Regions from separate parts of the Nostoc sp. FACHB-190 genome, predicted to be linked through region 1. Evidence: predicted binding sites of a transcription regulator. Region 1 holds the regulator's gene; the other holds the start of a gene.

Region 1 (4,434 bases):
TGGGTAGGAATTTCTAAACCATAACTGAGATGAGGCCGTCCCGAAAAATCTAACGCCACCTGAATCAATGCTTCATCTAATGGTGCTAAAAAATTACCAAAACGAACTATTCCTTTTCTATCACCCAACGCTTGATGCAAAGCTTGACCTAAAGTAATCCCAACATCTTCATTAGTGTGATGATCATCAATTTCCCAGTCTCCTTTGGCTTGGACATCTAAATCAATCAAACCGTGAGAGGAAATTTGATGCAACATGTGGTCTAAAAATGGAATACCAGTCGCCGCATGACATTTTCCTGTCCCATCTAAATTGACAGTTACTTGCACATCAGTTTCACCAGTCACACGGTGAACCGAAGCAATACGCGCTGTGTTTAGGGAAACTTGGTGCAGAATTGAGTCTTTGTGAGAAGTATCGCTGATTTGCATAGTTAATTGAGGGAGTTGGGAGTTGGGAGTGGGGAGTTGGGAATAAACCTGGATTTCTCACAAGAGAGAAATCCAGGGGGGTGGGAGGTGTGGGAGGATGGTGAAGAAATCTTTCCCCCCACACTCCCCTCTCTCCCCACACTCCCCACACTCCCCACTCACTACTCCCCAAATCTTATTACATTCCCATAATTTCATATCCTGCATCCACGTACAGCACTTGCCCAGTAATACCACTAGCTAAGTCACTGCACAAAAAGGCCGCAGTATTACCCACTTCTTGTTGAGTTACAGTACGTCGTAAAGGCGCTACCTCTTCTACATGGTGAATCATATCTAAAATTCCCCCAACAGCCGAAGAAGCCAAAGTCCGAATTGGCCCAGCCGAAATAGCATTAACCCGAATATTTTGCGGGCCGAGTTCTGCTGCAAGATAACGCACACTTGCTTCTAAACCTGCTTTGGCAACTCCCATCACGTTGTAATTCGGCACAGCTCGCACGCCACCCAAATATGTCAAGGTGACAATGCTACCGCCTTCAGTCATTAACGGTTTCGCTGCGCCACTTAACTGTACTAGGGAATAGGTACTAATTTCTAAAGCTGTATTGAAACCCGAACGGGAAGTTTGGCTAAAGCCTCCAGTCAAATCATCTTTATTTGCAAAAGCTAAACAGTGGATGAGGATATCTAATCTACCCCACTTTTCTTGCACCGCTTCAAAGGTAGAGTGAATCTGTTCATCATTTTGAACATTACAGGGAACAAATAAGCTGGGATTCAGAGGTTCTACCAATTCCGCAACTTTTTTCTCCATCTTGCCACGTTCATCGGGGAGGTAAGTAATACCTAAGTTCGCCCCGGCTGCGTGCAGTTGTTGGGCGATACCCCAAGCGATGGAGCGATTATTGGCAATACCTGTAACGAGGGCGTTTTTTCCAGTCAGATTCAGCATAGAAATTATTAACAGGATCAATCATGATAAAAGATGTCTGAGCAGTATCAAAGATTTTTCCTGGATTTCTCACAAGAGAGAAATCCAGGGATGTGGGAGGAGTGGGAGGATGGTGAAGAAATCTTTCCCCCCACACTCCCCACACTCCCCACACTCCCCACATCCCTTACCCATACGTGAGAAATTCGGGTTTTGCTCCCCCTAATCACTGTTTTTGACTGCTGTGTGGCTGTGTTCACTTTTCTGTTTCAAAGGCAATTACAGCCAGAAGTCTAAATTTTCTAGGGGAATTGAGGATACTTCAACTGCTGAGTGTATCACCTGGGACTTTTTCAGACATCCTCTTAGGAGGATACTAGAAACTGAGGCCTGTTTTTCTTGATTTATCAAAATCATGTTTCACAGGCCAGAATCAAGAAACCAGAAGCCTGAATTGAGGGTGAAATTCTGTGAGGCTAGTGGATGAATCAACAAACAACACAGCAAATTAAGTGGTGAGTGTTTTTCTCCATTGACTAATTTTGCGTCTTCAATTCTGCTATCTGAATTTTTCTTTAATTCAATTGGTGTGTTTGCTGCATAAAAATTGTCTGCTATTCCTGAAGATATTCTCAAGATATAATGAATTTTTTAGCAAAAAACCTGATGAATAGGAGTTTGTAAGTACTTATAACAACTACTAGCTAAAAAGGTGAAAAATTATGTATCATTATGAACAAATAAGTCTGAAGTTCGGCTTTTGAGTATAGGAAAGTACAGAAAGGTTGACGGTGATTTATTGATTTTTCAGGTGTATTCTTAGGTAATCAGTTTATTTGTTTTTCCGGCATTGGGTAGGGGAAGGGAGATGATCGTGACACAAGATAAAGCCCTAGCAAATGTTTTTCGTCAGATGGCAACTGGGGCGTTTCCGCCAGTGGTGGAAACGTTTGAAAGAAACAAAACGATCTTTTTTCCGGGCGATCCTGCTGAACGAGTTTATTTTCTTCTTAAGGGTGCTGTAAAACTTTCCAGGGTATACGAAGCAGGAGAAGAAATAACGGTAGCACTGTTACGGGAAAATAGTGTTTTTGGTGTTTTGTCTTTGCTGACTGGAAATAAGTCAGATCGGTTTTACCATGCTGTTGCATTTACACCTGTAGAATTGCTATCAGCACCAATCGAACAAGTAGAGCAAGCACTCAAGGAAAATCCAGAATTGTCTATGTTAATGCTGCGGGGTCTATCTTCGCGGATTTTACAGACAGAGATGATGATTGAAACTCTCGCTCACCGGGATATGGGTTCTAGATTGGTGAGTTTTTTATTAATTCTTTGTCGTGATTTTGGTGTTCCTTGTGCAGATGGAATCACAATTGATCTGAAGCTATCTCATCAAGCGATCGCAGAAGCAATTGGTTCGACTCGCGTCACAGTCACTAGGTTACTTGGTGATTTACGCGAAAAGAAAATGATTTCTATTCATAAAAAGAAGATTACTGTGCATAAACCTGTTAGCTTAAGTAGGCAGTTCACTTAAAACAGAAGTCAGAAGTCAGAATCAAACCTTGATTCATTCTGCATTTGGGCTTTCTGACTCTGGCATTGTTGGTTGTTCAAAGCAATTGGAGGTAATGAAGTTGGCAAGTCTGGTGTTTTTGCAGATAATACCCATAGCTGGAGGCAAATCATAAATTGATAAATCTTCGCTATTGCCAATTTCCAACCCTCCACAGACAATGGTCGAAAGTAGTAGGCTGTATCTGGAACCATTTCGGTAGCTGAAGATGACCACCGGGTACATCCTCATTGCAGCAATTTTAATTTTGGGAGGCGTAATAGCCACTGTGGGCGATCGCATTGGCACACGGGTTGGCAAAGCTCGCCTCTCACTCTTTAAGCTTCGTCCCAAAAATACGGCGGTGGTGGTGACGATTTTTACTGGTGGCTTGATTTCTGCATCAACTTTGGGCATTTTGTTTGCTGCGGATGAGGGCTTGCGTAAGGGAGTCTTTGAATTAGAAGATATTCAAAAAGACTTGCGAAACAAGCGGGAACAACTCAAAACCGCAGAAGCCCAAAAAAGCCAAGTCGAAACAGAATTAAGTCAAGCCAGAAAAGAACAAACCCAAGCGCAACAAGACTTACAAAGAATTAATAAATCTTTGCAAGCGGCCAATGCAAAACAACGGGAAACCCAAGCAAAACTTAACCAAACTCTAAGCCGCCAAGCAAAGATCCAAGGGCAATTACAAAGCACTCAAGGGCGTTTGAATCAAGTTGCAACTCAATATCAGCAAGCGCGGTCAGAATTAGAAAACGTTTATAACCAAAGAAAAGCCTTACAAGTAGCGGTAGGACAATTAAAGGCAGAACAACAAAGATTGTACGCAGAGGCGAAAAAGGCGATTGATGAAGCGAAAACCGCTATTTCCAAACGAGATCAGGAACTCGCCAATCGTCAAGAAATTATTGAACAGCGCGATCGCAAAATCGCCCAATTAGATAAACTCATTCAAAATCGCAATTTAGAAATTACTGCCAGAGAACAGGTAATTGCAACCAGAGAAGCTCGCCTCAAAGAATTAGAAAGACAACAGGATTATTTAGAACAAGAAGTAGCCAGACTCGAAAAATATTATCAGTCTTATCAAGACCTGCGTTTAGGCAAGTTGGCGTTAGTGCGTGGTCAAGTTTTAGCTGGTGCAGTAATTCAAGTCAGTCAAGCCTCGGCGGCGCGTCAGGCGGTGTTGCAACTTTTAGGCGATGCTAACCAAAATGCCATCTTTCAATTAACTGAACCGAGCGCAACGCCAGAAAATACCCAAATATTGCGCGTCACTCCCGAAAGAGTTGAGCAGTTGATTAGACAAATTAGTGATGGTAGGGAGTATGTCGTGCGAATTTTCTCCGCAGGTAATTACGTCCGGGGCGAAAAACAGATAGAATTTTTTGCAGATGCCGCACGTAATGTCTTAGTCTTTGCGGGAGGAGAGGTGTTAGCCAGTACTAGCGCCGACCCCAAAACCATGACATCTTATCAGTTACGGCAAAGATTAGATTTGCTGA
Region 2 (4,434 bases), on a different contig from region 1:
AGACAAATCAAAACCGTCTGGGGACAAGTGGGTGCGGGGATTGTGGCAGACAGTGATCCTGAAAGAGAATGGTATGAATCTCTGCACAAAGCGCAAGCACAACTAGCAGCCTTGAACCTCATAAATCACCCATGAATCACGCTGAATTAAATTGGTGCAACTCCTAATTTCTGAATGATGACTCATCAAATGTTGGCAATTTTGTGCCACAAAATAATAATTATGGCAACATGGAGAGAAGCCAGCGCCAACATCGATTTTAGGTCAGCTTTGGCTATTTTTGTAGCAGGGGATAAGTGACAGGTTATGGGCTTCGCTGTCAGTTGCGCCCAGTGATACAGTGAGCTTGCAAAACTGCTCAATTTCTGCGTCAGCCGAACGGTGTCAGAGTTTTGAACACTACACCCTCACAGGGAAGTCACAATTCAAAAGCCAGAGAATCTTTAACTTTTAACTTTTGACTTTTGACTTGATTCTGCCCCTTCACCCTTGGTTTTTCGTCTTACTGCGAAGTCCTACTAGGCATCATCAAAGATTTCATCACTGCCAAGTGATGGCAGAAATCACTCAATTGGAGTAGTTTTAACTAAATATTCTGACGAACAGGTATGATCATCGTCTGGATGTTTGTCTAAAACTACAAATCAATATACATACTCCCACCTTGACTCTTAAATGACTCCAGAAAATCCTGAAATCTACATCAATCATCCAACTTGGGGCTTACTTTATCGGATTTGTGTGGTTGACGACAACCAAGATATGTTCACTACACTTTATGCCCAACGCTTATTTTTTCTGGTAACAAACGACGTTAAAGGTATTAAATTTCAACCCATTGGACGTACTGAAGCCAGAATGATGTTAGAAAATCGTTTGCGGACTCTACGCCGTAATGGTTCATCTCAGGAGTACGATCAGCTTCAGAGTGTTTTCCAACGCACGTTCCAATGAGTAGTTCGATTGACGAACATATTGCCAATATTCGCGCCTCACTGCCATCTTCGGTCAGGTTAATTGCTGTCAGCAAGCAAGTTTCGGCGGAGATGATTCGTTTAGCTTACAACGCCGGAATTCGTGATTTTGGCGAAAGCCGTATCCAAGAAGCTGCCACTAAACAAGCTCAGTTACAGGACTTATCTGATATTACTTGGCATTTGATTGGACATTTGCAAAGTAATAAAGCCAAAAAAGCCCTAGAACTATTTGAGTGGATTCACTCTGTAGATAATTTGAAGCTGGCGCAGCGATTAAATCAATTAGCACAGCAGCTAGGAGTTACCCCAAAAGTCTGTCTGCAAGTCAAAATCCTTCCAGACCCGCAAAAATCAGGTTGGACTGTTCCAGAATTACTGGCAGACTTAGGGGAACTCAACCAGTGCCAGTTTTTACAAATTCAAGGATTGATGACAATTCCGCCTCTGGGGTTGACTGAGGCGGAAATTTTGCATGTATTTAATAGCACTCATGATTTAGCAAAACAAATTCAGTTACAAAACTTGCCAAATGTTCAAATACAGGAACTGTCGATGGGGATGTCTGGGGATTATCAACTGGCAGTCCAAGCGGGAGCAACGATGGTAAGATTGGGAACTATTTTATTTGGCGATCGCCAATAGTTTCGCTGACAGCAATTCTTGACTATTTGTACCAGAGCTTCTAGGTAAGAAATACATATAATTGTCCTAGAGTGCTGGTACAATAAAACACTAAAAAAATCATTAACAAAAGTAACGAAACATCAAAAAAACCTGTAATTAAGCTTTATATCCTAAAATCTTTGGGATATAATCTTGACTCATTATTGTATCTAGGTTAAGGTACAGGCGTTTACAAAAGCGTCCGTTCATTATCTATAGTTGTAACAGAAGCTACAAACAACGATAAGATTACTAAATTGTCCGTCCTTTGTAGTGATCTTTAGTGGCTACATCAACTATCAGCCAAATCGATAAAGGTAATTTGCATCAGGAGCGTACCAAATGAACAATATATTTTCCAAACTGCGAGATTTCGTAGGGCTGAACGAGCAGGTAGAATACGAATATTATGAGGAAGAACCAGATACAGATCACTACCAAAATCTGTATCAAGAGGAAAATCCTCAACCTGCACCAGCAGAAGCTACTACACAGAATCGACGTTGGCGGGAACCCATGTCTACAATGGGTAATGATGTAGCAACAGGATCAAAGTCTACGATGGGGAACGTAATTGGTATGCCAGGAGCAGTAAACGGGATTTCTGAAGTATTAGTGCTTGAACCTCGTACATTTGAAGAAATGCCCCAGGCAATTCAAGCGTTACGTGAGCGCAAATCAGTTGTACTCAACTTGACAATCATGGACCCGGATCAAGCTCAAAGAGCAGTTGATTTTGTTGCTGGTGGAACTTACGCATTAGATGGACATCAAGAGCGGATTGGAGAAAGCATCTTTTTGTTTACGCCAAGCTGCGTACAAGTCAGCACCCAAGGTGGAGTTATTCATGAAGTACCACAACCGCCAGCGCGTCCTGTACGTACCGCCCCAACTGCCACACCAAACTGGGGAAATGAACCTAACCGCATGGCACAATAAATTGAAATTAGTCATTAGTCCTTTGTCCTTCGTCCTTTGTCCCTCGTTCTAAGATACAAATGACTAATGACAAGTGACTAATGACCAATCATAAATGACTAGAAAATTTGGCTTAATTGGTGGTGGGGTAATGGGAGAGGCGCTGTTATCCCGCCTGCTTGAGCGGGGCATCTACCAACCCTCAGAAGTAATCATTAGCGAACCCCAGCCAGCGCGTCAGGCTTTTTTGCAGCAGCAATACAATGTGGCTGTGACAGCAGATAATAGCTTGGTATTTCAACAAGCGCAGGAAGTCATATTTTTAGCTGTAAAACCGCAAGTATTTAGTGCGATCGCTCAAGAATTAGCAGATATTGTTTTAGCAGAACATTCCCCCTTGGTGATATCGATTTTGGCAGGAGTGCCTTTACATCACCTAGAAGCATCATTCCCAGGATTACCAGTCATTAGAGCAATGCCCAACACCCCAGCCACAGTCGGGGCGGGGATGACAGCTATCTGTTTAGGTGCGTATACAAATGCTAAACACCAGCAAAAAGCATCAGAGATATTTTCCGCCGTGGGAGAAGTGGTGGAAGTCTCCGAAAGCTTGATGGATGCTGTCACAGGCTTATCTGGTAGCGGCCCGGCTTACGTCTCTATATTGGTAGAAGCTTTAGCAGATGGTGGAGTCGCCGCAGGCTTACCCAGAGGAATTGCCAATCAACTCGCCTTGCAAACAGTATTGGGAACCGCACAATTACTGCACACCAGCAAAATGCACCCAGCAGAATTGAAAGACAGAGTAACTAGTCCTGGAGGGACAACTATTGCTGGTATTAGCCAATTAGAAAAAGCTGGATTTCGCTCGGCTTTAATTGAAGCAGTCAAAGCCGCCACAGCGCGATCGCAAGAATTGGGAAAATGAGGGGAGTGGTGAGTGGTGAGTAGGGAGTGGGGAAATTAGAAAATATGCCTATTCCCCATTCCCTACTCCCTATTCCCTACTTCCTATGACGAAGTTGACAAAAGACCCGTTAATATAGTAAACAGTCTGGTTGCAAATGTGATTGAGTGAACTATCCCGCACCGTCTCCAGAAATCAACTTAGGGTCGATATTTCCCTTTGATCTGGATCAGTTTCAGAAAGATGCGATCGCGTCCCTTAATGCTGGACGCTCCGTAGTTGTATGTGCGCCCACGGGTTCTGGCAAAACCTTAGTCGGAGAATACGCTATTTATCGCGCCCTAGCTCGAAAAAAGCGCGTATTCTACACCACACCCCTCAAAGCCTTGTCGAACCAAAAACTCCGCGATTTTCGTGAGAAGTTTGGTGCCGATTTAGTAGGACTGTTAACTGGTGATGCGTCTATTAACCGAGATGCACCAATTTTGGTCATGACCACAGAAATCTTCCGCAATATGCTCTATGGCACACCCATCGGGCAAGTTGGCATTTCCTTGGTGGATGTGGAAGCAGTGGTATTGGATGAGTGCCACTACATGAACGATCGCCAACGCGGTACAGTTTGGGAAGAATCGATTATTTACTGTCCCCGTGAAGTGCAACTAGCAGCCCTCTCCGCCACAGTTGCCAATAGCGAACAACTAACAGATTGGTTAAACCAAGTCCACGGCCCCACAGACCTGATTTATTCTGATTTTCGCCCAGTGCCTTTGGAATTTCATTTCTGTAATCCCAAAGGTCTGTTTCCCTTGCTGAATGATACGCAAAACAAAATTAATCCCCGCCTCATTAAGAAACATCGCAAAGGACAAGCTGACAAAGGTAAAAACGGCAGACCAGAAGCCCCAGGCATCATCTATACCTTAAGCCAACTCCAACAGCGAGATATGCTCCCCGCCATTTACTTTA

Evidence for each region. Region 1 encodes NtcA, which controls nitrogen genes in cyanobacteria. Its sites were predicted from a motif close to TNTGTANNNNNNNNTACANA; they were not measured.
Region 2: a site for NtcA is predicted at 1,859-1,878, ahead of H6G28_RS28340 (cell division protein SepF). Genes of this name have one in related genera too.

The regions. Positions count from the first base shown of each region.
Region 1 covers NZ_JACJQW010000005.1:303,786-308,219, reverse strand. The annotation lists gene hisB (imidazoleglycerol-phosphate dehydratase HisB) at 1-431, opposite strand, end outside; gene fabI (enoyl-ACP reductase FabI) at 610-1,386, opposite strand; gene ntcA (global nitrogen regulator NtcA) at 2,234-2,905, shown strand; gene H6G28_RS09210 (hypothetical protein) at 2,939-3,160, opposite strand; gene H6G28_RS09205 (DUF3084 family protein) at 3,153-4,434, shown strand, end outside.
Region 2 covers NZ_JACJQW010000036.1:39,546-43,979, reverse strand. The annotation lists gene H6G28_RS28355 (anthranilate synthase component I) at 1-135, shown strand, start outside; gene pipX (transcriptional coactivator PipX) at 676-954, shown strand; gene H6G28_RS28345 (YggS family pyridoxal phosphate-dependent enzyme) at 951-1,619, shown strand; gene H6G28_RS28340 (cell division protein SepF) at 1,983-2,579, shown strand; gene proC (pyrroline-5-carboxylate reductase) at 2,674-3,486, shown strand; gene H6G28_RS28330 (DEAD/DEAH box helicase) at 3,633-4,434, shown strand, end outside.